Regions from separate parts of the Lentzea sp. HUAS12 genome, predicted to be linked through region 1. Evidence: riboswitches for the same ligand, from Rfam matches in the RefSeq annotation. Region 1 holds a riboswitch; the other holds the start of a gene.
The links. Region 1 has a riboswitch for thiamine pyrophosphate ahead of ND450_RS29940 (FAD-dependent oxidoreductase). Riboswitches for the same ligand answer to the same signal wherever they lie in the genome.
Positions count from the first base shown of each region.

Region 2: another riboswitch for thiamine pyrophosphate. It lies ahead of ND450_RS27840 (thiamine ABC transporter substrate binding subunit); the one in region 1 lies ahead of ND450_RS29940 (FAD-dependent oxidoreductase).

Region 1 is NZ_CP099738.1:6,528,659-6,543,793, forward strand. It holds gene thiC (phosphomethylpyrimidine synthase ThiC) at 1-1,317, shown strand, start outside; gene thiD (bifunctional hydroxymethylpyrimidine kinase/phosphomethylpyrimidine kinase) at 1,314-2,129, shown strand; gene ND450_RS29920 (VOC family protein) at 2,072-2,524, opposite strand; gene ND450_RS29925 (MarR family winged helix-turn-helix transcriptional regulator) at 2,527-2,970, opposite strand; gene ND450_RS29930 (thiazole synthase) at 3,047-3,802, opposite strand; gene thiS (sulfur carrier protein ThiS) at 3,804-4,004, opposite strand; gene ND450_RS29940 (FAD-dependent oxidoreductase) at 4,001-4,957, opposite strand; TPP riboswitch at 4,952-5,063, opposite strand; gene thiE (thiamine phosphate synthase) at 5,090-5,728, shown strand; gene ND450_RS29950 (dioxygenase) at 5,760-6,521, shown strand; gene ND450_RS29955 (TetR/AcrR family transcriptional regulator) at 6,504-7,067, opposite strand; gene ND450_RS29960 (NADP-dependent oxidoreductase) at 7,117-8,037, shown strand; gene ND450_RS29965 (S1 family peptidase) at 8,089-9,072, opposite strand; gene ND450_RS29970 (hypothetical protein) at 9,599-10,087, opposite strand; gene ND450_RS29975 (threonine/serine dehydratase) at 10,151-11,080, shown strand; gene ND450_RS29980 (threonine/serine dehydratase) at 11,077-11,991, shown strand; gene ND450_RS29985 (MFS transporter) at 12,069-13,529, opposite strand; gene ND450_RS29990 (GntR family transcriptional regulator) at 13,526-14,281, opposite strand; gene ND450_RS29995 (sugar ABC transporter substrate-binding protein) at 14,505-15,135, shown strand, end outside.
Region 2 is NZ_CP099738.1:6,119,290-6,134,424, reverse strand. It holds gene ychF (redox-regulated ATPase YchF) at 1-479, shown strand, start outside; gene ND450_RS27875 (BTAD domain-containing putative transcriptional regulator) at 576-3,692, shown strand; gene ND450_RS27870 (hypothetical protein) at 3,689-3,889, shown strand; gene ND450_RS27865 (BTAD domain-containing putative transcriptional regulator) at 3,886-6,579, shown strand; gene ND450_RS27860 (DUF6131 family protein) at 6,644-6,799, shown strand; gene ND450_RS27855 (mannosyltransferase) at 7,078-8,292, shown strand; gene ND450_RS27850 (glycoside hydrolase family 88 protein) at 8,209-9,189, opposite strand; gene ND450_RS27845 (4a-hydroxytetrahydrobiopterin dehydratase) at 9,249-9,542, opposite strand; TPP riboswitch at 9,577-9,687, shown strand; gene ND450_RS27840 (thiamine ABC transporter substrate binding subunit) at 9,680-10,678, shown strand; gene ND450_RS27835 (iron ABC transporter permease) at 10,654-12,294, shown strand; gene ND450_RS27830 (ABC transporter ATP-binding protein) at 12,294-13,244, shown strand; gene ND450_RS27825 (SDR family oxidoreductase) at 13,257-14,012, shown strand; gene ND450_RS27820 (ABC transporter permease) at 14,009-14,818, opposite strand; gene ND450_RS27815 (ABC transporter ATP-binding protein) at 14,815-15,135, opposite strand, start outside.

The DNA of each region.
Region 1 (15,135 bases):
GAGTTCGTGCGCGACGAGGTGGCCATCGGGCGTGCGGTGATCCCGTTGAACCGCAAGCACCCCGAGGCCGAGCCGATGATCATCGGCAAGAAGTTCCTCGTGAAGATCAACGCGAACATCGGCAACTCCGCGGTGTCGTCGTCGATCGAGGACGAGGTCGAGAAGATGGTCTGGGCGTCCCGGTGGGGCGCCGACACGATCATGGACCTCTCCACCGGCAAGCGGATCCACGAGACGCGCGAGTGGATCCTGCGCAACTCGCCCGTCCCGATCGGCACCGTGCCGATCTACCAGGCGCTGGAGAAGGTCAACGGCGATCCGGCGGCGCTGTCGTGGGAGGTCTACCGCGACACCGTGATCGAGCAGTGCGAGCAGGGCGTCGACTACATGACCGTGCACGCGGGCGTGCTGCTGCGGTACGTGCCGCTGACGGCCAAGCGCGTCACGGGCATCGTCTCGCGCGGCGGGTCGATCATGGCCGCGTGGTGCCTCGCGCACCACAGGGAGAGCTTCCTCTACACGCACTTCGAGGAGCTCTGCGACATCCTCCGCACCTACGACGTGACGTTCTCGCTGGGTGACGGGCTGCGGCCGGGCTCCATCGCGGACGCCAACGACGAGGCGCAGTTCGCGGAGCTGCGGACGCTCGGCGAGCTCACGCACATCGCACGCGCCAAGGACGTCCAGGTCATGATCGAGGGCCCCGGCCACGTGCCGATGCACAAGATCGCCGAGAACGTCCGGCTCGAGGAGGAGTGGTGCGGCGAGGCGCCGTTCTACACCCTCGGGCCGCTGGCCACGGACATCGCGCCGGCGTACGACCACATCACGTCCGCGATCGGCGCGGCGCAGATCGGCTGGCTCGGCACGGCGATGCTCTGCTACGTCACGCCGAAGGAGCACCTCGGCCTGCCGAACCGCGACGACGTGAAGACCGGCGTGATCACGTACAAGATCGCGGCGCACTCCGCGGACCTCGCCAAGGGCCACCCCGGCGTCCAGGACTGGGACGACGCGTTGTCCAAGGCGCGCTTCGAGTTCCGCTGGGAGGACCAGTTCAACCTGTCGCTCGACCCGGACACCGCGCGCTCGTTCCACGACGAGACGCTCCCCGCGGAGCCGGCGAAGACGGCGCACTTCTGCTCGATGTGCGGGCCGAAGTTCTGCTCCATGAAGATCACGCAGGACGTGCGGCGCTACGCCGAGGAACGCGGACTGTCCACAGTGGAGGCCATCGAGGCGGGCATGGCCGAGAAGTCCGGCGAGTTCGCCGACACGGGCAACAAGGTCTACCTGCCGGTCGTGGAGACCTCGTGACCGAGGCACCCCCGCGGGTGCTCACCATCGCCGGAAGCGATTCCGGCGGTGGTGCGGGCATCCAGGCCGATCTCCGCACGTTCTTCGCGTGCGGAGTGCACGGCTGTGTCGCGCTGACGGCCGTGACGGTCCAGAACTCGTTGGGCGTCACGGGCGTCGTCGAGATCCCGGCGGACACGGTCGCGGCGCAGATCGTCTCGGTCGCCGAGGACATCGGCGTGCAGGCGGCGAAGACCGGCATGCTGGCGTCGGCGCAGATCATCGAGGCCGTCACGCCCGCGCTGGACCGCGTCGGCATCGGGGCGGGGAGGACCCCGCTCGTCGTCGACCCGGTCTCGGCCTCCATGCACGGCAACCAACTCCTCGCCGACAACGCCCTGGACGCGTTGCGGGGCCTGCTGTTCCCGCGCGCGACGCTGGTGACGCCGAACCTCGACGAGGTGCGGCTGATCACCGGCATCGCGGTGAAGGACCGCGAGGACCAGCGCGTGGCGGCGGAGGCGTTGCACGCCATGGGTCCGCAGTGGGTGCTGGTGAAGGGCGGCCACATGTGGGACGACCCGGAGTGCCTCGACCTGCTCTACGACGGCCGTGAGTTCATCGAACTGCCCGGGCCTCGCTACGACACCGAGCACACGCACGGCAGTGGCGACACCTTGGCGTCGTCGATCAGCTCGGCGCTCGCCCGCGGTGCCTCGGTGCCGGAGGCGGTGCGGTTCGGCAAGGACTTCATCGTGAAGTCCGTCGAGGCCGCCTACCCGCTGGGCGCGGGCTCGGGACCGGTGTCACCGTTCTGGAGGCTCGGCGGCTGAGGACCCTGCTGCGCACCCTCGTCGAGGCACAGGCAGAAGGGGTGACCCGCGGGATCCAGCAGCACCCGGACGTGCGGCTGCGGCTGGAACTCCGTGAGAACCGCCCCCAGCGCCACCGCCTCGGCGACGGCCGATTCCAGGTCACCGACCTGGAAGTCGAAGTGCATCATCGGGCGCTGCCGCCCGTCCTCGGGTGGCCAGACCGGCGGCCGGTAGCCGTCCGCCTGCTGGAAGACGAAGAACGGACCGTTCGGCGAGGCCGCCACGATCGCGGTGCCCGGCTCCTCGTGGCCGACGTGCCATCCGAGGAGCTCGGCGTAGAACCGCGCCAGGGCACCGGGGTCGGGGGCTTCGATCGACGTCCCCCACCACATGCCGGCGGTCCGCGACTTCACGGCTACTTGGACTCCTCGCCCACCAGGGTCTCCAGCGCGTCCAGGGCGCTCACGAGCGCGGCGACGTGTTCGGGCGTCAGCTGCTCGATCCGCCGCTGCAGCTCGCGCACCCGCGCGGACCGCACGCCGGACACCATCGTCTCGCCCTCGGGCGTGGGGGTGGCGAGCCAGGCGCGGCCGTCCTGCGGGTCGGGTTCGCGCTTCACGTACCCGGCCTCGACCAGCGCGGCGACGATGCGGGACAGCGTCGGGGGCGCCACGCCCTCCTTGGTCGCCAGGTCGCCCAGACGCATGGGGCCGCACCGGGCGAGGGTGGCGAGCGCGGAGACCGCGCCGGGGCCGAGGCCGGGGGAACCGGTGCGTCGCAGCAACCGGGCCAGCCGGCCGATCGCCAGGTACAGGCGCGCGGTCGCGTCCTCGACCTCGGCGTCAATGGGGGCCGTCACGGCTTGTCGTCCTCCTCGGCGGGAATTCAGCTAGTGCTCAATCATCCCCCAACACGTGAGTACCCAAGGTAGCGACTCAGAGACCCGGCGAAGACGCTTGGGCCCAAAAGCGCTGCGGAATCCGTCCGGCCAAGCGCGCCAGCCGTCCGCCCTCGACCGCACAACGCATGGCGGCGCCCATCCGTTCCGGGTCCTGGGCTCGTGTGACGGCGGTCGCCAACAGGACCGCTGAGCAGCCGAGTTCCATCGCGAGAGCGGCGTCCGAGGCCGTGCCGATGCCCGCGTCGAGAACTACTGGAACAGATGCACGAGAAGTGATCAGCTCGATGTTGTGGGGGTTGCGGATTCCCAGCCCCGTGCCGATGGGAGAACCCAGCGGCATGACCGTCGCGCACCCGATGTCCTCCAGCTTCCGCGCCAGCACCGGGTCGTCGTTGGTGTACGGCAGGACGACGAACCCGTCGTTGACGAGCCGTTCCGCCGCGTCCAGCAGCTCGACCGGGTCGGGCAGCAGGGTCTCCTCGTCGTGGACGACCTCGAGCTTGACCCAGTTCGTCTCCAGCGCCTCCCGCGCGAGCTGCGCGGTCAGCACGGCCTCGGCGGAGGTGCGGCAGCCCGCGGTGTTCGGCAGGACCTCGATTCCAAGGCGCCGCAACAACTCCAGGACGCCGGTCTGCCCGGCCGCGTCGACCCGGCGCATCGCCACGGTCGTCAGCTCGGTGCCGGACGCGACCAGGGCCCGTTCCAGCACCGACAGGTTCGCGGCTCCGCCCGTGCCGGTGATGAGCCTGGAGCGGAACTCCCGGCCCGCGATGATCAGCGGATCGTCCACGTCAGCCTCCCTGGACCGCGGTCAGCACCTCGACGACGCCACCGTCCGGCACGATCGTCGAGTCCCACAACGCCTTCGGCACCACGGCACCGTCCAAGGCCACCGCCACGCCCTTCTCGGGTGCCCCCACCAGCGTCACGACCGCGGCCACCGACGTGCCCTCGGCCAGGTCGCGGGAGGTCCCGTTCACCTGTGCCCTCACGAAGTTCCTCCTCGAAGCAGCTCGACCACGACCTGTGCGGTGTGCGGGGCCAGCAGCAGACCGTTGCGGTGGTGACCCGTCGCCGCGATCACGCCGGGCTCCAGCCACCGCACGACGGGGACGTTGTCCGGGCTGCCCGCGCGGAACCCCACGGCGGCCTCGGTCAGGGCGTACTCGGCGATGCCCGGCAGCACGGTTTCCGCGTCGCGCAACAGGTCCCGCACGCCCGCGACGGACACGTCGGTGTCGAACCCGGCCTCGTACTGGGTCGCGCCGACGACCAGTCCGTCGTCGCGCGGCACCAGGTAGACGGGACGGCCGGAGACCAGCGCGCGGATGGTGTGACGGGGTGGCGGCAACGCTCCGGGGCGGTGTGTGAGCCGCAGGATCTCGCCCTTGACCGGGCGGATCACGTCCCGCAGAGCCGGGTGCAGCGACCCGCTCCACGCCCCGGCCGCGATCACCGTGACCCGTCCGTCCACATCGGAGAGAACACCGGCCTCGCGACAAGCCTTCCGCAGTGCGGAAAGCAGCAGCCTGTTGTCGACGGCGAGGTCACCGGACGCGTACACGCCACCGCGCACCGCCGGCCCGAGCGAGGGTTCGAGGGCCCGGATCTCCCGCGAGGTCAGCAACTCCCCCGCGTGCCGCAGGTCGGCGAGGTCGCCCGGCTGCGTGCCGACGGCCAGCGTTCCGGCGTCGAACAGCGGCACGCCGATCGAGGCGGCGAACGACGGCCACAGCGCGAGGGCCTCGACACCCTGCGCCACCACGGCTTCCTCGCCGGGCCACGCCTCCGTCAGCGGTGCGAGCATCCCGCCCGCGACCCGCGAACCCGCGTGCGGCGAGCCCAGGTCCGTGACGGAGACGGAGAACCCGGCCCGTGCCGCGGACAGGGCCGCGGACAGACCGATGACGCCGCCACCCAGGACGGCCACTTCCACACTGCTCAAGGCATTCACGCTCCCTGCGCCGGCATGACCCGGATCAGGTTCGACGGTCGGAGCGAACCACGCTCCCTCTCAGCCCGGTGTTCTCCAGGCTCCCGTGCGGACCGCCTTCAACATAACGGTTAACGTGCGTGCGTGCCAGGACTCGACGGAAACCTGATCAGGCAACGACTCGCCGACGCGACCCTCTACCTCTGCACGCCGAACCGGCCTGATCTGGCCGAGTTCGCGGACGCGGCCCTCGCGGGCGGCGTCGACATCATCCAGTTGCGGGACAAGTCACTGGAGGCGAAGCAGGAGATCGAGGCGATCGAGCTCCTCGCCGAGGCCACCGAACGCCACGGCAAGCTGCTCGCCGTCAACGACCGCGCCGACATCGCGCACGCCGTCGACGCCGACGTGCTGCACCTCGGCCAGGACGACCTGCCCGTGCCGCTCGCCCGCAGGATCATCGGCGACGAGGTGGTGATCGGCCGCTCCACCCACGACGTCGACCAGATGACGGCGGCCGCCGGGGAACCCGGCGTCGACTACTTCTGCACCGGCCCCTGCTGGCCGACCCCGACCAAGCCGGGCCGCCCCGCACCGGGCCTCGACCTCGTCCGCGCCACCAGGACCGATCGCCCGTGGTTCGCGATCGGCGGCATCGACCTGACGAACCTGCACGAGGTGAAGCAGGCCGGCGCGACCCGGGTCGTCGTGGTCAGGGCCATCACGGACGCCGAGGACCCCCGCCGCGCCGCCGAGTTGTTCAAATCCGAACTTGATCGTTGAAATTTGAACTAAAAGGCGTACGCTCGAAGACGTGAGCGCACCTGTGCTGTACCTGAGCCACGGGGCTCCCCCGCTGGCCGATGACGAGACGTGGACCAGAGAGCTCAAGGACTGGTCCGCCGCCCTTCCGCGCCCGGAGGCCGTGCTCATGGTCTCCGCGCACTGGGAGGAGGCGCCGACGACCATCGGCGCGACCACGACCGTGCCGCTGGTCTACGACTTCTGGGGCTTCCCGCAGCGGTACTACGACGTGACCTACGAGGCACCGGGCGCGCCGGAGCTCGCGGACGACGTCCGCAAGCTGCTGGGCGGCCACGTCGAGCAGGACGAGGAACGCGGCCTCGACCACGGCGCCTACGTGCCGCTCAAGGAGATGTTCCCGGACGCCGACGTGCCGGTGCTGCAGATGTCCTTGCCCACGCTCGACCCGCGCAAGCTGCACGAGGTCGGCCGCAAGCTGGCGCCGTTGCGGGACAAGAACGTCCTGATCGTCGGCAGCGGGTTCATGACGCACAACCTGAGCTGCGTGAACTTCCCGGCCGGACCGGACTACGAGCCGCCGTCGTGGTCGAAGGAGTTCGACGACTGGGCGCACCGGCAGCTGGCCGCCGGTGACGTGGACGCGTTGCTGGACTTCCAGGTGAAGGCGCCCGCCGCCGGGATCGCCCACCCGCGGACCGAGCACTTCGCACCGCTGTTCGTCGCCCTCGGCGCGGCGAGCGACGAGAAGGCGCGCACCAGCGTCGAGGGCTTCTGGTACGGGCTCTCGAAGCGATCAGTGCAGTTCAGCTGAGCCTTCGAGGAACAGGGTGGCGAGCCGCCGCGCGATCGCGGGCGTCCCGTTGCGGACGCCCCCGCTCGCCATCAGCAGCAGCACCAGGTCGTCGACCGAGAAGTCCGCGCGCAGCCTCCCGGTCGCCTTGGCCCGGCGGATCAGCTCGGTGAGCTTGTGAAACGCCGTCTCGCGCACGACGCCGAAGTCGATCGCCCGCGGGTAGGCGGTCGTGAACGCCGCCGCGAACCCGCGGTCGAGCACGTGCAGCCGGCAGATCTCCTCCACCGTGTGGCAGAAGCCGAGCCACGGGTCGGGGTGCGCCAGCCCGTCGTCGACCGCGGCCGTGCACGCCGCCATCTGCTCCGAGAAGGCCTCCACCACGAGCGCCTCCTTGGTGGGGAAGCGGCGGTAGAGGGTCGCCGGACCGACCCCGGCCCGGCGGGCGAGCTCGCGCATCGGCACGTCCAGGCCCTCCGTCGCGAACGCCTCGCGCGCGACCGCCATGATCCGGTCGCGGTTGTCCTGGGCGTCCGAACGCAGGTTGTGGGTCAGATTCGCCGTCACCGTCTCAGTTTCCTCTAAGCGGACGCCCTGTTCCACTAATTTCGCGGCCATGCGAGCACTCCAGTTCACCGAGTACGGGCCCGCCGACGTGCTGCACGTCGCCGAGGTCACCGAACCGCACGCGGGCCCTGGCCAGATCCGGATCGCCGTGCGGGCATCCGGGGTCACGCCCGCCGACGCCGGACTGCGCGCGGGACGGTTCGGCGCGCGGCTGTCGCTCCCGCACGTGCCGGGCGTGGACGCGGCCGGGGTCGTCGACGAGGTCGGCGAGGGGGTGAGCGGTGTCGAGGTGGGCGACGAGGTGTTCGGGATGGTCGACCTGGCCCGGCTCGGCGGCGCCAACGCCGAGTTCGCGGTGCTGGCGGCGTGGGCGCCCAGGCCGTCGGCGCTGAGCTGGGAGCAGGCGGGCGGAGCGGCGGCCAACGTCGAGACCGCCACCAGGGCGCTGGACCTGCTGGACGTGCGCGACGGCCTGACGGTGCTGATCGCGGGTGCGGCGGGAGGCGTCGGAACGGTGGCGCTCCAACTGGCGGCGGCGCGGGGAGCGAACGTGATCGGCACGGCCGGGCCGTCCACGCAGGACTTCGTCGCGGAACTGGGCGCGACTCCGGTGGTCCACGGCGAAGGGCTGGCGGACCGGGTCTCGGCGCTCTCCGCCGACCGGGCCGTCGATGCCGTCCTGCACTGCGCGGGCCCGGTGCCGGACCTGGTGGCGATCGCCGGCTCGCCGGACCGCGTGGTGACGATCGCCGACCTGTCCGGCGAGCACGGGGTTCGGCTGACCCACACGGCGGGCGGTCCCGGCTCGGATCCTCAAGCGCTGCACGGTCTCGCCATCGCGGCCGCGCTCGCGGAGCGGGGCTCGTTCACCGTGCCGCTCGCCGGGGTCTTCCCCCTCGCCGAGGCCGCCGACGCGCACCGGCTGAGCGAGACGGGCCATGCCCACGGGAAGATCGTGCTGGTCCGATGAACGCGAGAGCGCCGCGACACCAGCAGGTGCCGCGGCGCTCTCAGCTCAGGACTAGCCCCGCGTGAGGGTCAGGCCGTAGCGCGACAGGATCGGGTTGACCGGCTGGAAGTACGTGGTGCCGCCGGACGAGCAGTTGCCCGAACCGCCGGAGGTCACGCCCTGGGCCTGGCCGAAGCCGGAGCCCGCCACCCACGAACCACCCGAGTCGCCACCCTCGGCACAGGCGTTGGTGCGGGTGAGGCCGCGCACCTGGCCCTGCGGGTAGTTCACGGTCTGGTTGAACGCCTGGACCGTGCCGCAGCGCCAGCCCGTGGTGGAACCGGAACGGCAGATCTGCGAGCCGACCGCCGCCTGGGTGGAACCCTTCACGACGACGTTCGTGCCGTTGTAGCGGTTCACCCACGGCCGCGAGGTCCAGTTCGCGTTGGTGCGGACCCACGCGTAGTCGTTGCCGGGGAAGACCGAGCCGGCGAAGGTGCCCTGGGCGACGCGGTTGAAGCCGGAGACCGCGGTGCCGGTGGTGCCGCAGTGGCCGGCCGTGACGTAGCCGCCCGTCACGGAGAAGCCGAGCGAGCAGCGGCCGCCGCCCATGTAGATGGCGTCACCGCCGCGCGAGTCGTACAGCGGCGTCGGGCTCTCGGTCACCTCCTCGACCTTGACGGTCGAGCCGATGGACTTCGCGGTGGCGATGAAGCTGTCCGCCGCCGCGTCCCGCGCGTTCTTGTTGACCTCGACCACGACGGCGTTCGACTTCTCGTCGACGCGCCAGCTCGTGATCGACTTGGGCGCGCTCATCATGTCGAGGACCGACTTGGTCCCGTTGAGCTGGGCGAGCGAGCTCTTCACGACCTGGGTGTCCGCACCGGTCACGGAGAGTCCTGATTTGGTCACGGCAACGGTCAGTCTGCCGCTCGCCTGGTCGATCCAGGCTCCGCCGAACGCGTCGCCCAGAGACGCCTTGGCGGACTCCGCGACCTCGCTCGCCTTCTGGTCAGAGGCCAACCGGACGCGGGCCTGGTCAGCGTTCAGGCCCAAATCACGCTCCACCGCTTGGAGCAATTCGGCCGGGTAGCTCTCCGTATCGGAACCGGTTGGGGCGACTGGTGCGGCAGGGGCGCCAAACGCCGGTACGCTGAGAGCAGTGACGACTCCGGTGGCGAGCAACACGGCACCGGTTACACGGGCCGCACTCGTGCGGTTCATCAAGCGTCTCCCTCACTTTCGGGTGCAGGGGAACCCGAGAGTCGGTTGCAGGGACCTCTCTCGGGGGCTCTAGGGGGACGGGTGGTGGGGCGGCGGCAGGGGTCGCCCCACCCCTCCCGTCCTCGGTCGCAACGCGAGTCCACGGCAGGCGCCGGGCTCAAGCGGACGTACCACGAGCCTCATTGCGCCTCCTCCCGGTCTGTTATGACCGATTTACTTCGCCCGTTCGAGTGAAGTTGCGGAACTCTTGGCTATGACGCCCCGCCTCGAACGTGAACGAAGTGTGTCACAGCTCACGACAGATCAACTCCGGTGCGTAGCCATTGACAGTTAACTATCGCTCAACGTAGTGAACTGATCACCGAATGGGGTCGGCGCTGGAGGAGGGCGCGGGACTGTCGCTCGGCTGTCCGGAACCTGTCGACGTCGTCGTGGGTTCGGTGGTCGTCGTGCTGCCCGACGACGACGGGGTGGACGCGCTCGGCGGGACCGTCACGGTGACCGTCTCGGTCTTCGTCGTCTCGGTGTGCGTCTCGGTATGGGTGCTTGTGGACGGTTTGCCCGTATCGGCCGTCACGGGTTTGCCGGTCACGAGCTGGACGCTCGTCGCGGTGAGGACGGTCACGACGAACACGAGCAGACCGCCGACAGCTATTACCTGCCAACGCTTTTCGCGTTCCATCGACCGTTGGTAGAACACGGCGCCGACGGTCGTGACGACACTCGCGAGGATCGCACCGACGATGGTGCCGACGAGGTTGAGGCGAAGGCTCAGAACGGCTGCTGTGGTGGCCGCGAGCACACTCGCGATGAGCTTGACGGGGGTGATCTTCTCCTTCTCAGACATGACACCCGTAGGACGTTGGGCACAGTTCACCGGTTGTGCCCCGGTGACGTGCATCATCGACCCATGCGCCTGGTGACCCTCGAAGACGTCCGCGCGGCCGCAGCCGCCATCGCCCCGCATGTCGTCCGCACCCCGTTGCTCCCCTTCGACTCCGGCCTGTGGATCAAGCCCGAGTCGTTGCAGCCGATCGGTGCGTTCAAGATCCGCGGTGCCGTGAACGCGTTGTCCCGCATACCTTCCGAGGACCGGGCACGCGGTGTCGTGGCGTACTCGAGCGGCAACCACGCGCAGGCGGTCGCCTACGCGGCCAAGACCCTCGGCATGCCGGCCGCGATCGTCGTGCCGGAGAACACCCCGCAGCTCAAGATCGACGCGACGCGCGCGCACGGCGCCGAGGTGTTCGTCGTCGGCATCACCGAGCGCGAGTCCCGCGCGTACGAACTGGTCGAGGAGCGCGGCGCCACGCTGATCCCGCCGTTCGACCACGCGGACGTGATCGCCGGCCAGGGCACCGCCGGTCTGGAGATCATCGCCGATCTCCCCGACGTGGCAACGGTTCTGGTGCCGGTGAGCGGTGGTGGACTGATCTCCGGCGTCGCGGTGGCGGTCAAGGCGCTGCGCCCGGACGTCCGCGTGATCGGCGTCGAACCCGAGCTCGCCGGCGACGCCGCCGCGTCGTTCGCCGAGGGCAAGCAGGTCCGCTGGAACGCGCACGACCGCGCCCGCACGATCGCGGACGGCCTGCGCGCCGAGCCGTCGGAACTCACCTGGGCCCACATCAGCGAGCTCGTCGACGACTTCGTCACCGTCTCCGAGGACGAGATCCGCGACGCCGTGAACCAGATCGCGCGCCGCACGCGGGTCGTCGCCGAGCCGAGCGGCGCCGTGCCCGTCGCCGCGTACCTCAACGCGAAGCTGCCGGACGGTCCGGCCGTCGCGGTGGTCTCCGGCGGCAACATCGAGCCCACCCTCCTGGCGTCGATCCTCGGATGATCGCGCTCCCAGACATCCGATCGGCGGCGGCGGTGATCGCGCCCCACGTCGTGCGAACGCCGCTGCTGCCGTTCGGAACTGGATGGATCAAGCCGGAGAACCTGCAACCGATCGGCGCGTTCAAGCTCCGCGGCGCGCTGAACGCGTTGGCACGCCTGGAGAACAGGTCGAACGGCGTGGTCGCGTACTCCAGCGGCAACCACGCCCAGGCCGTGGCCTACGCGGCCCGCCTGCACGGCGTCCCGGCCGCGATCGTGATGCCGGACAACACCCCGGCGGTCAAGGTCGAGGCCACCCGCGCGCTGGGTGCCGAGGTCTTCATCGTCGGCATCACCGAACGCGTCGAACGCGCGGAAGCCCTGGTCGCGGACCGCGGCGCGGCCCTGATCCCGCCGTTCGACCACCCCGACGTGATCGCCGGCCAGGGCACCATCGGCCTCGAAGTCCTCGAGGACCTGCCGGACGTAGAGACCGTCGTGGTGCCGATGTCCGGCGGCGGTCTGATCTCCGGCGTGGCGACGGCGATCAAGTCGCTGCGCCCGGACGTCCGCGTGCTCGGCGCCGAACCCGAGCTGGCCGCGGACATCGCGGAATCGCTCACAACGGGCGAACTGGTGCGCTGGGACCCGCTGAAGCGCGCTCAGACGGCCGCTGACGCGTTGAGGGATGAGCCCTCGGCGCTCACCTGGGAGCACATCGGCCGGTACGTGGACGACGTGGTCACGGTGTCGGAGGACGAGATCTTCGGGGCGATGGCGCGGCTGGCCCGGCAGGCGCGGCTGGTCGCGGAGCCCAGTGGGGCCGTGGCGGTGGCGGCGCAGGAGAAGATCGGCGGGGGCGGGGGCGGGGTCGCGGTGGTGTCGGGCGGGAACGTGGAGCCCGCGCTGCTGGCGAGGCTGCTGGCGGGCTGAGCTGGGACGCCGGGCTGCGGCTGGCAGCAGGCGGTAGGTGGTAGGTGGTAGGTGCGGAGTGCCGCAGGCACCGGCCCCTACAGCGGCGCCCTCTCCCCGCCCGACCGGATGTGCGTCGGCGGCCCCTCCACCCCGCAGTGCAGGCACTCGCCGGGGTGCGGCGCCTCCTGCTGCTCCGGCGCCGCCGCCAGCACCCGGTTGTCCACGCCGAAGGCCAGCACGCCACCGATGATCGCGGCCACCGCGCACAGCACGAGGGCCATCTCCCACCCGGCGGTCATGACGGCCGGGTTCGTGTAGTCGTCGCCCGTCAACCCGACGGCCGCGGGCAGCACGGCCGTCGCGAGCAGGCCGCCGGTGCGGGCCACGGCGTTGTTCACGCCGGAAGCCACACCCGCGTGGTGATCAGGGGCGGAGGCGAGCACGGTCGCGGTCACCGGGGCCACCACGATCGCCAGGCCGACGCCGAACACCAGCACACCGGGCAGCACACCGGTCACGTACGAGGCACCAGGCGTGGCGTTGCGCAGCAACAGCATGCCCACACCGACGAGGATCGGCCCGACGATCAGCTGCAACCGGGGACCGTAGCGCTGGGCGATGCGCCCGGACGTCGACGAGGCCAGCAGCATGATGATCGTGATCGGCACGCTGGCCAGGCCCGACGCCGTCGGCGAGTAGCCCAGCGAGATCTGCAGTTGCAGCACGAGCAGCACCATCACGCCGCCCAGCGCCGCGTAGACGAGGAACGTCAGGACGTTCGAGACCAGGAACGTCCTGTTGCGGAACAGCTCCGGTGGCACCAGCGGGTCGGACGACCGCTTCTGCACCACGCCGAACGCGATCATCGCGACCAGTCCGGCGAAGGCCACCAGGTAGGACTGCTCGACCAGACCGCCCGTCAGCAGCGCGAGGCCCAGGGCGCCGACCAGGGCGGACAGGTAGTTCGGGTGGCCCGCCTCGTCGTCCTGCGACTCCGGCACGAACCGCAGCGCGAGAACCACGCACAGGGCCGCCACCGGCAGGTTCACCAGGAACGCGAGCCGCCACGACCAGGCCTGCACGAGCAGTCCGCCGACCAGGGGCCCGACGGCGGTGGCCACGCCGGAGAGGCCCGACCACGCGCCGATCGCCCGCGAGCGGTCCTCGCGGTTGAACGACGACTGCAGGATCGCCAGCGCGCCGGGTGTCAGCAACGCGGCGCCGACGCCCTGCAGCACACGGGCCGCCACCAGCACCGGGACGTTCCACGCGGCACCGCACAGCAGCGACGCGACGCCGAACCAGATCACGCCGACGACGTAGACGCGACGACGTCCGAACCGGTCGCCGAGCGAGCCGGCGACCAGGATCAGCGAGGCCAGGGCCAGCAGGTACCCGTTCAGGATCCACTGCAGGTCGGTGACCGACGCGTCGAACTCCGCGCCGATCCTGGGCAGCGCCACGTTGACGATCGTCCCGTCGAGCATGGCCATGCCCGACCCGAGGATCGTCGTGGTCAGCACCCAGCGGGCGCGTGGCGTGCCCCAGGCGATCAAGACGGCCGGTTCAGCGTGGCGACGAACTTGTAGCGGTCGCCGCGGTAGACCGAACGCACCCACTCGATCGGATTGCCGTCGGTGTCGTACGAGTGCCGTGAGAGCAGCAGCATCGGCAGGCCGATGTCCGCGCCGAGCAGTTCTGCCTCTTCAGGCGACGCGAGGGCGGTCTCGATCGTCTCCTCGGCGTGTCCCATCTCGACACCGAACCGCTCGGACAGCACCTGGTACAGCGAGGCGCCGGGCGCCAGGTACCGGCGCAGCCCGCGGAAGCGGCCCAGCGCGAGGTGGGTCGTCTCGATGGCCATCGGCTCGTTGTCGGCGAGGCGCAGGCGGTGCAGCCGCAGGACCTTGGCGCCGGGACGCACGCCGAGCAGCCGCGCGAGCTCGGCCTCCGCGGGCATCTCGGAGGCCTCGATCAGCTTGGACGACGGCACGCGGCCCTGGGCGCGCATGTCCTCTGTGTACGAAGACAGCTGCAACCTCTGGGCGACCTTGGGTTCCGCCGCAAAGGTGCCCTTGCCCTGCACACGGAGCAGCCGGCCTTCCACCGTGAGCTCGGCGAGCGCCTGGCGGACGGTCGTCCTGGAGACGTCGAACTCCGCGGCCAGCGACCGTTCCGTCGGGATCGGCGAACCGGGCGGCAGCGCCCTCAACAGGTCGAGCAGGTGCCGCTTGAGACCCCAGTACTTGGGTTCGCGTTGCGCACGCGTCCTGGCGTCCACGCCTGATGCAGGCGTCGTCTCCAGCATGGCCTCCTCCTCGCACTCCATGTCACGCATCACAAGGATGCCTTGTCCGTGTCGATTCGTGCGTCCGAACCCCCGACATCCGTCCCGAAATTCGTCCGATGACTTCGCAACGTCTTGGTCACGCGCTTGACAGACGCGGTGACGCAGCACACGCTGTTCCGCATTGGTCTACACCACTTGGACGTTCCGGCCGAGAGCCGGGCTTGGTGAAAGGGCGCGAACTGTGAAGGGCTGGAGAGGACTCGCTGTCGGTGCCGCCGCGCTGGCAGTGGCCGTGTCAGGTTGTGGCACGAGCACGAGCAGCGGTGGCGGCACGGAGACCAAAGAGATCACCGTGTGGCTCATGGACGGCTCCGCGGCGCCGACCCTGACCGACGCCTTGAACAAGGAGTTCGAGTCGGCGAACGGCATCAAGGTCAAGTACGAGGTCCAGAAGTGGACCGGCATCCAGGAGAAGCTGACCACCGCGCTGGCCAGCAGCACGCCGCCGGACGTCATCGAGCTCGGCAACACCCAGACGGCGTCCTTCGCCGACCAGGGCACGCTGGCCGACCTGACCGCTGACGCGGGCCAGTTCAACGGTGGCGAGTGGCTCGGCGGTCTCAAGGACTCGCTGACGCTGAACGGCAAGCAGTACGGCGTTCCGTTCTACGCCGCGAACCGCACGGTCATCTACCGCACCGACCTGCTGCAGGCCGCGGGTGTCGCGCAGCCGCCGACCTCGCGTGCCGAGTGGATCGACGCGATCAACAAGCTCAAGGCCGCGAACGCGTCCAACCCGGACTTCCAGGCCCTGTACCTGCCCGGTCAGTCCTGGTACTTCCTGCTGTCCCTCATCTGGGACGAGGGCGGCG
Region 2 (15,135 bases), 410 kb from region 1:
TCTACGTCTTCAACGCCGACGAGGGCGTCCTGAGCGACGAGGCCCGCGTGAAGGAACTGCGCGAGCTCGTCGCCCCGGCCGACGCCGTCTTCCTCGACGCCAAGGTCGAGTCGGAGCTCCTCGAGCTCGACGAGGCGGAGGCCCTGGAGCTGCTGGAGTCGATCGGCCAGACCGAGCCGGGCCTGCACGCCCTGGCCCGTGCCGGCTTCCACACCCTCGGCCTGCAGACCTACCTCACGGCGGGCCCGAAGGAGGCGCGCGCCTGGACGATCCCGCAGGGCGCCACCGCCCCGCAGGCCGCCGGCGTGATCCACACGGACTTCGAGAAGGGCTTCATCAAGGCCGAGGTCGTGTCGTTCGACGACCTGGTCGCCTCGGGCTCGAAGGCCGACGCGAAGGCGGCGGGCAAGGTCCGCATGGAGGGCAAGGACTACGTGATGGCGGACGGCGACGTGGTGGAGTTCCGCTTCAACGTCTGAGGTGCGCAAGGTGGTGCCGGGTCCGAGGGTGGCCCGGCATCGGCGTGTCCGGGCATCGGACGCGCCTCCCGGCCCGCGCACCTAGACTTCCGGCTCGTGAGAGTCGAGTACCGGGTGCTGGGGCCCCTCGAGGTGCTGCTCGACGGTGAACCGGTGACGGTGCCGACCGGGCGCGGCCGAGTGCTCCTCGCGACACTCCTGTTGCGCGCCAACACGTTCATCTCGGTGGACGAGCTGGTCGACCGCGTGTGGGAGGGCACGCCGCCCGACCTCCACCGCGCGCACAAAACGCTGCAGACGGTCGTCATGCGACTGCGGCAGGCGCTCGGCGAGGCGAACTGCGTGCGGCACGAGCCGGGCGGGTACCTGGCCGAGATCGCACCCGAGCAGCTCGACCTGCTGCGGTTCCGCGCGCTGGTCGCCCGGCAGGAGTTCGGGCAGGCGCTCGCGTTGTGGCGGGGGCCCGTGCTGGGCAACGTCGTGTCGGAGTCACTGCACCGCGACGACGTGCCGCCGCTGGTGGAGGAGCAGCTCGCGGCGCTGGAGATGCGGATCGAGAAGGACCTCGCGGCCGGGCGGTCCGCGGACCTCGTGCCGGAGCTGCAGGACCTGACCCGCAGGCACCCGTTGCGCGACCGGTTCTGGGGCCACCTGATGCTGGCGCTCTACCGGTCCGGGCAACAGGCGGGTGCCCTGGCGGCGTACCGGCAGGTCAGCGAGATGCTCGCGGACGAGCTGGGGATCGACCCGGGGCCCGCGCTGCGCGAGTTGCACGAGCAGATCCTGCGCGGGGAGGTCGCGCCGCCGAAGGAGAAGCGCGTCACGCCGCGGCAGCTGCCGCCGAACCTCACCACGTTCGCCGGGCGCGAGGACGACGTGGCACGGCTCGCGGCCAGTGAGGCCGCGGTGCTGGTCATCTCGGGCACCGGGGGTGTGGGCAAGACCTCGCTCGCCGTGCACTGGGCGCACCGGGTCGCGGACCGGTTCGACGACGGGCAGATCTTCGTGAACCTGCGCGGGCAGGACCAGGTGCGGGCGATGTCACCGCAGGAGGCGCTCACGCTGGTCCTCAAAGGACTGGGCGTGGACGCGGTGCCGGTCGGGATGGACGAACAGGTGGCGCTCTACCGGTCGCTCGCCGCGGACCGGAAGCTGTTGCTGTTGCTGGACAACGCGGCGAACGCCGAGCAGGTGAGGCCGCTGCTGCCGTCGTCCGGCAGGGCGCTCACGCTCGTCACCAGCCGCGGCGACCTGCGTGGACTGACCCTGAACGACGCCGACCTGCTGCGCTTGCCGTCGTTGGGCGACGACGGCGGGCTGCGCCTGCTGGAACGCGTGCTCGGCACCGGCCGCGTGCGCGCGGAGCGGGACGCGGCCGCCGCGCTCGTGCGGTTGTGCGGCGGGCTGCCGCTGGCGCTGCGCATCGCGGCCGCGGACCTGCGCGCGCAGGACGACATGACGATCGCGGACAAGGTCGCCCAGCTGGAGACCGACCGCCTCGGTGAGCTGGCCGTGCCCGGTGACCCGGCGGCCGCGGTCGGCATCGTCTTCGACGAGAGCTACTCCGCGTTGCCCGGGGACTCCCGGCTGGTGCTGCGCCGGCTCGGGGTGCTGCCCGGGGTGGACTTCACCGCCCACGACGCCGCGGTCGTCGCCGGCCTGCCCGACGCCCGCCGCCACCTCGACCAGCTCGTCGCCGTGCACCTGGTGGAGCAGCGCGGCGACCGCTTCGCCCTGCACGACCTCCTGCGCGTGTACGCGCGGGAGAGGTGCACGAACGACGAGGTCGACGAGGCCATCGGGCGGTTGTACGACTTCTACCGCCGGATGACCGACGACGCCGCCGAACTGCTGTTCCCCGACCAGCGGCGGTTCCCGCTCGCCACCACCACGACGCAGCTCCCGGACGTCGTGCTGAAGACGTCGGAAGAGGCGTTCGGCTGGTTGAACGCCGAGTACCAGAACGTGTTCGCGGCGGTCGTCGTCGCGACCGAGCGGCACGAGTACCGGCAGGCCAACGAGATCGCCGCGGTGCTCAGCGCCTACTGCTACGAGATCCGCGACGACACGAGCTGGTCGGAGCTGTGCGACGTCCGCGGCCGGGCGGCCCGCGCGTCCGGCGACGAGGTGCTGGTCGCCGCCTCGGACCTCTCCACGTCGACCTACCGCTTCTGCCAGGGCGACTTCACGAGCGCCGAGCAGCTGGCACGGGAGTCGCTGGAGAGGGGAGTCCGGGCGGACGACCTGCCGACGCAGGCGACCGCGCACAACATCCTCGGCGCGTTGACCCGCCTCCGGGGTGACGTGGCCACCTCCCTGCACCACCAGCGGGAGGCGCTCGCCATCCACGAGCAGACGGGCGCGGTCGAGAACCAGGCGGTCGTGCTGATCAACATCGCCACCGTCTCGTTCCACGAGCCTGACCTCCCCGCCGCGGAGCGGTCCCTGCTCAGAGCGCTGGAGCTCGCCACCTCGCCCGCGGTCCGCGGTCACGCCCACACCGCGCTGAACAGCGTCTACATCGAAATGGGCAGGCTGCCGGACGTCATCCGCCAGCACGAGGCCTACCTCGCGCTGCAGGAGGAGCTCGGCAGCCCGCGGCGGATCACGCTCGGTGCCTGCGCGGCGGTGCGGGCGAAGCTGGCGATCGGGCAGGCCGACGAGGCGTTCGACCTCGCGCTCGACCTGCTCGACGGGCTGCGGCTGAAGGCCGACTTCGAGGCGGAGATCGACACCTGGGCCGCGTTGACCGACCTGTTCCACGACGAAGGCGCGCACGAGGACGCCCTGGCCGCCGGGAAGGTGATGCTCGCACTCGCCGACCAGCAGGCGTCGGTGCACCAGCGGATGGGCGCCCACTGGACGGTCGCGCGGTCGCACCGCGAGCGGGGCGACCTCGACGCGGCCGCCCACCACCTGGCCGAGCTGCGCGCGAGTCTGAGCGGGGACTACCTCCTGATCGCCGGGGACGAACTGAGGGAACGCGCGCTGTTCCACCTCGCGCTGGGCGAACGGGAGGAGGCGTTGCGGCTCGCGGAGGAGGCGGTCGCCACGCACCGCCGCCACCACCAGCGGCACCTGGAGGCCCAGTCGCTCCAGGCACTCGCGACCGTCCGCCGCGCGACGGGTGACGAGGACGGCGCCGCGGCCGCGGAGGCACTGGCCGCCGAGGCCCTGCGGGACTGCGGTGTGCCGGTAGGTTCGGCCGGGTGAGGGTCGAGTACCGCGTCCTGGGGCCGTTGGAGGTGCTCGTCGACGGGGAACCGGTTCCGGTGCCCGCCGGGCGAGGACGAGCGCTGTTGATCCTGGCGCTCGGCGACCACCCGGAAGCTCTGCGGACGGCGGAGGCGGAAGCAGCGGCGGTGGAGGTCTTCCGGGACTGCGGCGTGCCGGTAGGTTCGCCCAGGTGACTGCCGAGTACCGCGTTCTGGGCCCGTTGGAAGTGCTGCTCGACGGCGAGCCCGTCGCGGTACCGGCAGGACGCGGCCGTGTCCTGCTCGCCACCCTGCTGTTGCGCGCCAACGAGATCGTGCCGGTGAACGAGCTGGTCGAACGGGTCTGGGACGGCAGGCCGCCGGCCCCGGACCGCGCGCACAAGACGTTGCAGACGGTCGTGCTGCGCCTGCGGCAGTCGCTGGGAGCTGCCAACTGCGTCCGCACGTCGTCGCGCGGCTACACGGCCGAGGTCGGGCCGGGGCAGCTCGACCTGGCCGAGTTCCGTCGCCTCGCCGCGCTGGGCGAACACCGCACGGCATTGGCGCTCTGGCGCGGTCCGGTGCTCGGCGACGTGGCGTCGGAGTCGTTGCACAGCGAGGACGTGCCGCCGCTGGTCGAGGAGCACCTCATCGCGCTGGAACGCCGGATCGACGAGGACCTCGCCGGCGCCACGGACGTGCTGGTGCCGGAACTGCGGTCGCTCACCGAGCAACACCCACTGCACGAGGCGTTCTGGGCGCAGCTGATGCTCGCGTTGCACCGCACGGGCCAGCAGGCGGAGGCGCTCACGGCGTACCAGGAGGTTCGCCGACGCCTGGCCGACGAGTTGGGGACGACTCCCGGCGAGCGACTGCGTGCGGCGCACGAACAGGTCCTCAGCGGCGAGACGCCAGCCCCGCGCGTCGTGCCCCGGCAGCTTCCCCCGGCGCACCCGCACTTCGTCGGCCGCGAGGCCGAGCTGGCGCGGCTGACCGAGGTTGCCCGGCCGGGCGCGCCCCTGGTGATCTCCGCGATCAACGGCATCGGCGGCGTCGGCAAGACGGCGCTCGCGCTCCAGTGGGCGAACCAGGCGGCGCACCGCTTTCCGGACGGTCAGCTGCACGTGAACCTGCGCGGCTTCGACCTCCGCGCGGAGCCGCTCGACCCGATCGCGGTGGCCCGCGACTTCCTCGTGGCGCTCGGTGTGCCCGCCCAGGAGCTGCCTCCGACCGACGAGGCCGTGATCGGCCAGTACAGGTCGTTGTCTGCGCAGCGTCGGATGCTCGTGGTCCTGGACAACGCCAGGGACGTGACGCAGGTGCGCCCGTTGTTGCCCGGCGGACCGGCCAACCTCGTCCTCGTCACCAGCCGCAACCGGCTCGACGGGCTCACGGGCCGTCCCGTGGCGCTGGACGTCATGGACGAGCGGGCCGCGGTCGAGGTGCTGACCGAGCGGATCGGTGCGGCACGGGTCGCGGCCGAGCCGGACGCCGTCGCGCGGCTCGTCGAGCGGTGTGCGGGACTGCCGCTCGCGCTGGGCATCGTGGCCGCCCGCGCGGCCTACGGCGACCCGCTCACGTCACTCGCGGACGAGCTGGAGCGGGAACGCCTGAAGGCCCTCGACATCGACGACCCCGCCACGGACGTCCGCACCGTCTTCTCCTGGTCGTTGCGGTCCGTCAGCGGGGTCGCGGCGGACGTGTTCGTGGCGCTGGGCCGCCACCCCGGCCCGGAGTTCACCGTCGAGGCCGCCGCGAGCCTCGCCGCCGTGTCGGTCGAGGAGGCACGGCGCGCGCTCAGCGAATTGGTCGCGGGCAGCCTCGTCTCCACGACGAGCACCGGACGGTTCCTGCTGCACGACCTGGTGCGGGACTACGCAGCCGAACGGTTCGGCGAGCTGTCGCAGGACCAGCAGGTCGAAGCGCAGCAGCGGATGTTCGACCACTACGTGCACACCGCGCTGAAGGCGAACAGCCTGACCGAGCCCAGGGCCAGGTGGACGTCGATGGCACCTCCGTCGCCAGGGGCCGTGGTCACGCCGATACCGGACGTGCAGGCCTCGAAACTCTGGATCCAGGTCGAGCAGCCGGTGCTCCTGGGCTTGGTGAGGGAGATGGTGGCGGCAGGTGCGGATGACCTCACCTGGCGGCTGGTCTACACGCTCCACCTCTCCATGCTGCGTCAAGGACTGCTGGCCGAGGTCGAGGAAGTTGAACTGCTCGCGCTGGCCGCGGCACAACGACGGGACGACGTGTTCGGCCGACAGCGCCTTCACCGCGCTCTCGGTGGGATCTACATGGCGAAACGGGCTTTTCTCGAGGCCGAGTTCCACCTGCGCTCGGCACTGCGTTGTGAAGAGGAGATGGACAACGTCGACGGCCAGGCTGACGTCTCGCGCGGGCTGGCTCTCGTGTACGAGGAACTCGGGCAGCACCAACGGTCGCTGGACATCTTGGCCGGTTTGTACCCGAAGCTCTCCGACCTCGGCGAGTACCAGCGAGGCTGCTACCTCGCGGCATACGCGCGGGCTCACCAACAGGTCGGTGACCGCGAACGGGCGATCGAGCTGTGCATGGAGGCGGAGGTGTCGTTCGCCGGGTACACAGGCCCGCTGTCCATGCCCCACGCGAACAACGCCGAGACGCTGGGGGACATCCACGTCGAGCTGGGCAGTTACGCCGAGGCCGTCCACAGCTATCGGCTGTCGGTCGACCGGATGCGGGAGATGCACCACACCTACTACCTCGGAGAGGGCCTCGTACGGCTGGCGAAGGTCCACATCCTGCTGGGGGAGCACGACGCCGCACGAGAACACCTGGCGGAAGCCCTGCCGATCTACGAGATGTTGCGGCACCGCGGCACCGAGGAAGCGCGCAAGCTGCTTATATCACTGACGAATGTATGAAGCGAGGTTTGTACCTACCGCGGTCGGGTACCTCTACATCAGGATTCCCCACCTGGAGGTTGGAATGATCGTCCTCGGTCTGATTCTGCTGGTCGTCGGATGGCTGATGGGTATCAGCATCCTGACGACGCTGGGCGTGGTGCTCCTGGTGATCGGCGCGATCCTCGCCGTCCTCGGCGCGGTCGGCAAGCCGATCGGCGGCCGGGCTCACTACTTCTAAAGACTCATCGCTCACCGTTCCTCCCCTCGGAAACGGTGAAGGGGGAGCCTCCTTTGTGGAGGCTCCCCCTTCTTTTTGTCTCACAACGGTTTCACACGTTGTTCCTCGTGCGTGCGGCAGCGGCGAACACTCCGAACGCGACCCCCAGCATGGCCAGAGCGGCGACAGCGGCAACAACAAGATCAACAGACATGATCAGAAAAACTCCCTCTTGCGATCTCTCCCGTCCTTATGACGCCGGGGTACCCCACAACGTTGCCTCGGGTAACGTTTTCGGGGTGAAACTCCGTGCTGTGGAAGCGCGAGTGCTCTCCGTAGCGCCGTGGCTGTTCGCGTTGTCGGTGCTCGGGCACCTGTTCATGGTCGCGTTCCAGACGAAGATGACCATGATCGACCTGCTGGTGTACCGCAACGGCTCGCCGCACCTGTTCTCCGGCGACCTCTACGAGTGGCGGCTCGACCAGTACGCGGACGTGTTCCCGCTGCCGTTCACCTACCCGCCGTTCGCGGCCGCGATCTTCACGCCGATGAGCTGGGTGCCGTGGGAGGCCTCGCGCTGGATCTGGCAGCTGATCTGCCTGGGCTGCCTCTACTACATCGTGCACGTCACGCTGAAACTGCTGAAGCTGCAGGACCCGCGCCGCGTGATGCTGTGGACCGCGCTGACGCTGTGGATCGAGCCGGTCCGCACCACGCTCAACTACGGCCAGATCAACCTGGTGCTGGTCGCGATCCTCATCGGCACGCTCGCCAGCGCGCGCAACTGGATCGGTGGGGCGGGGGTCGGTTTCGCCGCGGGCATCAAGCTCACGCCCGCGATCTCGGGGCTGTACTTCCTGATCCAGCGGCGGTGGATGGCCGCTGTGTGGTCGTTCGTCGCTTTTGTGGTCGTGTACGGGATCGGCTGGGCGATCTCGCCGTCGCAGTCGGACAAGTTCTGGTTCCAGCTCCTCGGTGACGCGAGTCGCGTCGGGCCGGTCGGCAGCGCCATCAACCAGTCACTGCGCGGTGCGTTGAGCCGCACGGTCGGTTACGACGTGAAGACCGGGCCGATCTACATCGTCGCCGTGCTCGTCGCCGCGGCGTTGACGTGGTTCGCGGTCAGCAGGACGAAGGACGTGCTGGCGTTGATCGTCAGCGTGCAGATGCTCGGCCTGCTCGTCTCGCCGATCTCGTGGAGCCACCACTGGGTGTGGATGGTGCCCGCCCTGCTGTGGCTGGTCTACGAGGGCGGGCACCTGCTCTGCAAGATCACCGCCGGCCTGTGGGTGCTGCTGACCGGCGGTTACCTGATCTCGTTCCTGCTGCTCGCCCAGCCGAACATCTGGGACTTCCCGCGGCCGTGGATCTTCGTCGTGCTCGGCTGGGGTTATCCGGCCGCGGGCGTGCTCACGCTGGTCGCGATCGGGCTAGCAGCCCGGCGTCAGCGGGACGAGCTGCTGTCCGGCGAGCAGGAGGCTGCCGACGGCGAACCCAGCCGAGTCGCCGGCTGACGCGGGCTTGAAGGAGTTGCGGGCCGCGGTCCAGCCGAGCAGTCCGCCGGCGTCGAGCGCGGTCAGCAACGCCTGCCAGCCCTTCTGAGCGTGCGGCAGGTAGGTGGCGCGGTCGAGCACGCCCGCGTTGACACCCGCCGCGATCGCGTAAGTGATCATCGCGGTGGCGGCCGAGTCCTTGCCGGTGGCGCCCCAGAAGCCGTCGTGGCGTTGCAGGAACGTCAACGTCCGCACGCTCTTGGCCAGCGTCCTGGCGTACTCGGCGCGGTACGGGTGGTCGGCGGGGAGCGCGACCACCGCCTTGGCCAGGCCCTGCACAGCCCAGCCGTTCGTCTGCGCGTTCAGGCTCCACAGGCCCGTGAACTCGTTGAACGTGCGCGCCTTGAGGCTCTGGTAGGAGCGGAACGAGTAGTCCAGCATCGCCTGGTCGTGGTCGGCGAGTGCGATCCGCGTGAACGACGGCAGCGCCATGTTCAGCGCGTCCGGCGACCTCCAGTACGTGCCACCATCCCGCACCTGGGCGCGCAGGTTGTCGCGCAACGGCTGCAGCACCTCGGGTTCCGGGTGGAAGTACGCCACGTCGAGGTACGGCTCACCGGTCGCCTGCGCGTCCGGGGCGAAGGGGTGCGCCGGGTCGACCGGCAGCAGGTAGTGGTTCGCCTGCACCCACGGCCACGTCTTGTGGTTGCTGATCCCGGTCGTCCGCACCTGGGCGAGGTTGCCGGTGTGGAAACCCGCGTTGGACCAGGTGTTCGCCGCGAGATCGGTTCCCCTGGTCACCCAGGCCTGGCTGGCCTCGATCATCGTGTCCGTCACGGCACAGGGCACGGCCTGGGCCGCGGCCGGGACGAGGAGGAGACTGCCGGCCAGCGCCACGACGAACAGAGGTGTGCGCATCCGCATGAGGGTGTTCCCTCTCATTTCCGCGGGCGGCGGCAGCGCACATCTTGACCGAATCAGGCCAGGGCGTCCAGGACTCCGTCGATCTCCTCGGCGAGACTCACGTCCAGGGCGGTGATTCCTCCCTTGTAGTGCGTGCTCAGGCGGAATGTCAGCGTCTTGTAGCGGATGTCGATGTCCGGGTGGTGGTTGTCGTTCTCGGCGATCTCCGCGATCCGGTTCACGACCATGATCGCCTTGGAGAAGCTCTCCAGCTCGACGGTCTTCACCAGTGCCGCGTCCTGCGGGCACCAGCCGGGGAGTTTCGGCAGCAGGTCGTCCAACTGATCGTCGCTCAACAGCTCGGCCATGTCCTGATCGTCCCACCACGTCACGTAAGCTGCGCGTTTACCACGGGAGTCCGGTGAAGCGCCGGGCTGAGAGGAGGGCTCGCAAGCCCTCGACCGTCCACCTGATCCGGGTCATACCGGCGTAGGGAGAGGTTGCTGTGAGAAGGATTTGTGCTGTTTTCGCTGCTCTGGCGCTGACGGGCTGCTCGGCCGGCACGTCGACCGCGCCGCAGTCGCGCGAGGTCACGCTGGTGACCCACGACTCGTTCGCGGTGAAGCAGGAGGTGCTGGACGAGTTCCAGAAGTCCTCGGGCATCACCGTGAAGCAGCTCGCGAGCGGGGACGCGGGCGAGCTGACGAACAAGCTGGTGCTGACCAAGTCGAACCCGATCGGCGACGTCGCGTTCGGCGTCGACTCGACGTTCGCGTCGCGTGCCCTCAGCGAGGGCGTGTTCGCCGAGTACGCCTCGCCGGAGGCCTCGAAGGGCGCCCAGCGGTACAAGGCCGACGACTCGAACCGGCTCCAGGCCGTCGACGTCGGTGACGTGTGCCTCAACATCGACCCGGCCAAGCTCACGGCCGGCGAGCCGAAGTCGTACGAGGACCTGGTCGACCCGAAGTTCAAGGACCAGCTGGTCGTCGAGAACCCGGCCACGTCCTCGCCCGGTCTCGCGTTCCTGCTCGGCACGATCGCGAAGTTCGGCGAGGACGGCTGGCAGGAGTACTGGACCAAGCTCAAGGCCAACGGCGTCAAGGTCGTGAGCGGCTGGGAAGAGGCCTACAACCAGGAGTTCTCGGCCACCAAGGGCACCCGGCCGATCGTGGTGTCGTACGCGTCGTCGCCGTCGGCGGAGGGCGGCAGGACCAAGGCCGTGCTCGACACCTGCTACCGCCAGGTCGAGTACGCGGGCGTGCTGTCGGGCGCCAAGAACACCGAGGACGCCAAGAAGGTCCTCGACTTCCTGCTGGGCGAGGAGTTCCAGGCCCAGGTGGCCGAGCAGATGTACGTGTACCCGTCGCGCGAGGGCGTCGCGCTGCCCGAGTCGTGGGCCAAGGACGCGCCGCTTCCCGCCTCGCCGCAGTCGTTGCCCGCGGACGAGGTGAAGGACAACCGCGAGGCGTGGGTCGAGCAGTGGCGCAAGCTGGTGCAGGGCTGAGTTCGCGGACGGGCGGGCCGGTTCGCCGGATCTCCGCTCGTGCCGGGTGGTCGGCGGCAGCGCTGCTGCCGCTGGCCTTCCTCGCGCTCTTCTTCGCCTGGCCGGTCCTCGCGATCGTCGACCTGGGCCTGCGCGAGGGCGGTGTGCTCGCCGCGGTCCTCGAAGCCGACACCTGGGAGCTCGTCGCCTTCACCCTCGGCCAGGCCGCGGCCTCCACGCTCGTGGCGGTCCTCGCCGGCATGCCGCTCGCGTTCGTGCTGGCACGCTGCGAGATCCGCGGCCTCGGACTGGTCCGCGCGGCCGTGATGGTGCCGTTCGTGCTGCCGACCGTCGTGGTGGGCCTGGCTTTCCGGACGTTCTGGCCCGACGGCGGGCTCCTGCCGATCGTGCTGGCCAACGCGTTCTTCAACGTCGCCGTGGTCGCGCGGACCGTCGGCGGGCTGTGGGCGCACACGGATCGGCGCGCCGAGGACGCGGCGCGGGCGTTGGGTGCCTCGCGGCCGCGGGCGTTCGCGTCGGTGGTGCTGCCCGCGCTGGCGCCGGCGATCGGGTCGGCCGCCGCGGTCGTGTTCCTGTTCTGCGCCACGAGTTTCGGCGTCGTGCTGGTGCTCGGCGGGTCGCGGTACCGGACGCTCGAGACCGAGATCTACCTGCGGACGGTCGAGCTGTTCGACCTGTCCGGGGCGGCCGCGTTGTCGTTGCTGCAGTTCGCCGCCGTGCTGGCGGTGCTGGTGCTGGGAGCTCTGGCCCGGCGTCGGCGCGAGACCGCGCTGGCGTTGCGCGGCAGGGAGGAACTCGCCCGGAAGCCGTCCGGTGGTGAGTGGTACGTGGTGACCGCCGCGTTCGCCGTCGTCGTGGCGTTGCTGACGCCCGTGGTCGGGCTCGTGGCGCGCTCACTGTCCACTCGGGACGGCTGGAGCCTCGCCGGGTACGTGGCGCTGAACACCCGGGGCGACCGCGGAACGCTGGCCGTGACGGGGATCGACGCCGCGGTGAACTCGCTGCGGACGGCCTTCGACGCGACCCTCGTGGCGCTGGTGGTCGGGGTGTTCTCGGCCGTGGTGCTGGTCGGGTTGCGCAGGTCGGGGGCCCGGTTCGCCGAGGTGCTCGACACGGCGTTGATGCTGCCGCTCGGGGTGTCCGCGGTGACGGTCGGCTTCGGTTACCTGATCACGATGGACGCGCTGCCCGGCGACTTCCGGACGTCGCCGATGCTGGTGCCGCTGGCCCAAGCTCTCGTGGTGACGCCGTTGATCGTGCGGATGGTGCTGCCGGTGCTGCGGGCCGTCGACGAACGGCTGCGGCAGGCGGCGGCGACCCTGGGCGCCTCGCCGGCGCGGGTCTGGCGTGAGGTGGACCTGCCTCTGGTGGGCCGGTCTCTGGCCGCCGCGGCCGGGTTCGGGTACGTGGTGGCGCTGGGCGAGTTCGGGGCGACTAGTTTCCTGGCGCGGCCGGACGCGCCGACGTTGCCGGTGGTGATCGCGCGGCTGATGTCGCGGCCGGGGGAGTTGAACAGCCAGATGGCCTACGCGGCGTGCGCGCTGCTGATGGTCGTGACGGTCGGGTGCGTGCTGCTGATCGAGCGGCTGCGCGTGCCGGGCAGCGGGGAGTTCTGATGGCACTGCAGCTGGACTCGATCACCGTCCGCTATGGACGGACGGCCGCGGTGTCGGACGTGTCGCTGGAGGTGGCCGACGGCGAGGTCGTGGCGTTGCTCGGGCCCTCGGGGTGCGGGAAGTCGACGTTGCTGCGCACGGTCGCCGGGCTGGAGAAGCCCTCCGCCGGTGCGGTGCGGTGGGACTCCGCCGACCTGGCCGGTGTCCCGGTGCACCGGCGCGAGTTCGGGCTGGTGTTCCAGGACGGCCAGCTGTTCCCGCACCGCACGGTCGCCGGCAACGTGGCGTTCGGCCTGCGGATGAAGAAGACCGAGCGCGAGGCGCGGGACAAGCGCGTGCTGTCGCTGCTGGAACTCGTCGGGCTCGAAGGCTATGCCGACCGCCGGGTCACGCAGCTGTCCGGCGGTGAGCAGCAACGGGTCGCGCTGGCACGTGCTCTGGCGCCCTCGCCCCGGTTGCTGCTGCTGGACGAACCGCTGTCAGCGCTGGACAGGGCGTTGCGCGAACAGCTCGCGGTCGACCTGGCCCGGCTGCTGCGCGAGGCCGCGACGACGGCCCTGGTCGTGACGCACGACCACGACGAGGCGTTCACCCTGGCCGACCGCGTGGCGATCATGTCGCGCGGCCGGATCGTCCAGGTCGGCCCGCCCGCCGAGGTGTGGTCGTCCCCCGTGGACGTGGAGACGGCGAAGTTTTTGGGTTGCAACAAGTTCGTGCCCGGTTCGTTCGTCGGGCTGGACGTCGAACGAGTCGGGTTGCGGGCCACGGCGCTGCGGGTCGACCCCGACGGCCTGCTGGAGGGCACCGTCGTCGAACGGGTCCACCGGCGCGACCACGTGCGGCTGCTCGTGGAGATCGGCGGCGAGGAGTACGAGGCCGTCGGGCCGGTGTCCGTCGGCGACCGCGTGCGGCTCGCAATCGACTTGGACGGCGTCGCGCGCGTCGGGTAGGCATGGAGCCCTATGGGACTTCTCGAGGGACGCGTCGCGCTGGTCACGGGTGTGAGCCGGCGGCAGGGAATCGGCTACGCGATCGCCTCGCGGTTGCGCGGGCTGGGCGCCGAAGTGTTCGTGCAGCACCACGTCGCACACGACGTCTCACAGCCGTGGGGCGCCGACGACGTGGACGAGGTGCTGGCGGACCTCGGCGCTTCAGGGCTGGCCGTCGACCTGGCCCGGCCCGAGGCGCCGGAGGAGTTGCTGGCCGCGGCCGTCGAAGCGTTCGGACGGGTCGACGTGCTGGTGTGCAACCACGCGCGGTCCGGTGGCGACGGCTCGCTGGCCGAGGTGGACGCGGCGATGCTCGACGAGCACTACGCGGTGAACACGCGGTCGTCGATCCTGCTCGCGCAAGCGTTTGCCAAGCGGTGGACCGGGAACGACGGCGGGCGGGTCGTGTTCCTGACGTCGGGGCAGAACCTCGGCCCGATGCCCGGCGAGGTGGCCTACGCGGCCTCGAAGGGGGCGCTGGCGGCGATCGTCGCGACGCTGTCGCACGAGCTCGCGGACCGGGGCGTCACCGTCAACGCCGTGAACCCCGGCCCGACCGACACGGGGTGGGCCGGACCGGAGCTCACGGAACTGGTGAACGAGCGGATGCCGTTGAAGCGCTGGGGCCGGCCGGACGACGCCGCCCGGCTGATCTCCTGGCTGTGCACCGACGACGCTCAGTGGATCACCGGTCAGGTGATCAACAGCGAAGGCGGCTTCCGGCGTTAGTTGTCCTTCGTGATGAGGCGCATCGCGGCCAGGCCCGTGCCGATCAGCAGGTAGCAGCCCGCGAGCAGCGTGCTGTCCCAGATCTGGCCGAGCGGGATCGGGTCGCGCATCACGTCGATCAGGCCGGGGAAGCCGGTCGTGATCAGGAACGGGTGCAGCCAGTCGAGTGACGGGAACTGCGACAGCACCTGGAACACGATGATCGTCGTCATCGTCGCCGCCTGCACCACCAGCGGGTGCTCGGTGGTCGCCGAGACGGCGAGGGCGACCGCGCCGATCGACACCATCTGGAACGTCACCAGGACGATGAACAACGCGATGCGCAGCAGGCCTTCGCCCGTGCCCAGCGTGGTGCCGGACAACGTCATCATGCCGTCGGAGCCGAGGAACGCGGTGCCGGCGATGATGCCGACGACGGCCATCAGCGTGACGGCGAACAACGACATCGCGGTGAGGCCGAAGAGCTTCACGAACAGCAGCCGCACGCGCGACACCGGTGCGACCAGCAGGCCGCGCAACGTGCCGTGCTGCGCCTCGCCCGCCAGGCCGTCCGCCGCCCAGATCGACGCCACCAGCGGCAACAACAGGTTGAGCGACAGGAACAACGTGAAGATCGGCACGACCAGGCCGTTGCCCTGGATGATCGCGGCGAGTCCCGGGCCGCCGCCACCGCCCTCGTCGTCGCCCGCGGTCCAGATGCCGAAGCTGATGATGATCGGCACCAGCACCAGGCCGAACAGGCCGATGATCGTGCGAGGCCTGCGCAGCATCCAGCGCACCTCGGAACCGAACTGACGCGTGATCATCGCCGTCCCCCGTCCAGGGTGTCCACGGCGGACATCCCGCGCTCGGCCTCCTCGGCCTCGGTGAGCCGCGCGAACAGCTCCTCCAGGCCCGTCTTCCAGCGCGTCGCCTCGAAGACGCGGGCGCCTCCCTGCACGAGCGTCTCGATCACCTGCGGCGCGCTCGTCCCCGCGAGCTCGACGCGCAGGCCGTCACCGAGCGGGCGCGCGGAGATCTTGGCCTGCCGCAACGCGCTCAGCGCCTTCTCGACGTCCGGCGTGATCACCTGCAGCGCGGATCCCCCCGCCTGCAGGAGCTCGGTCAGCTCTCCTTGCGCCAC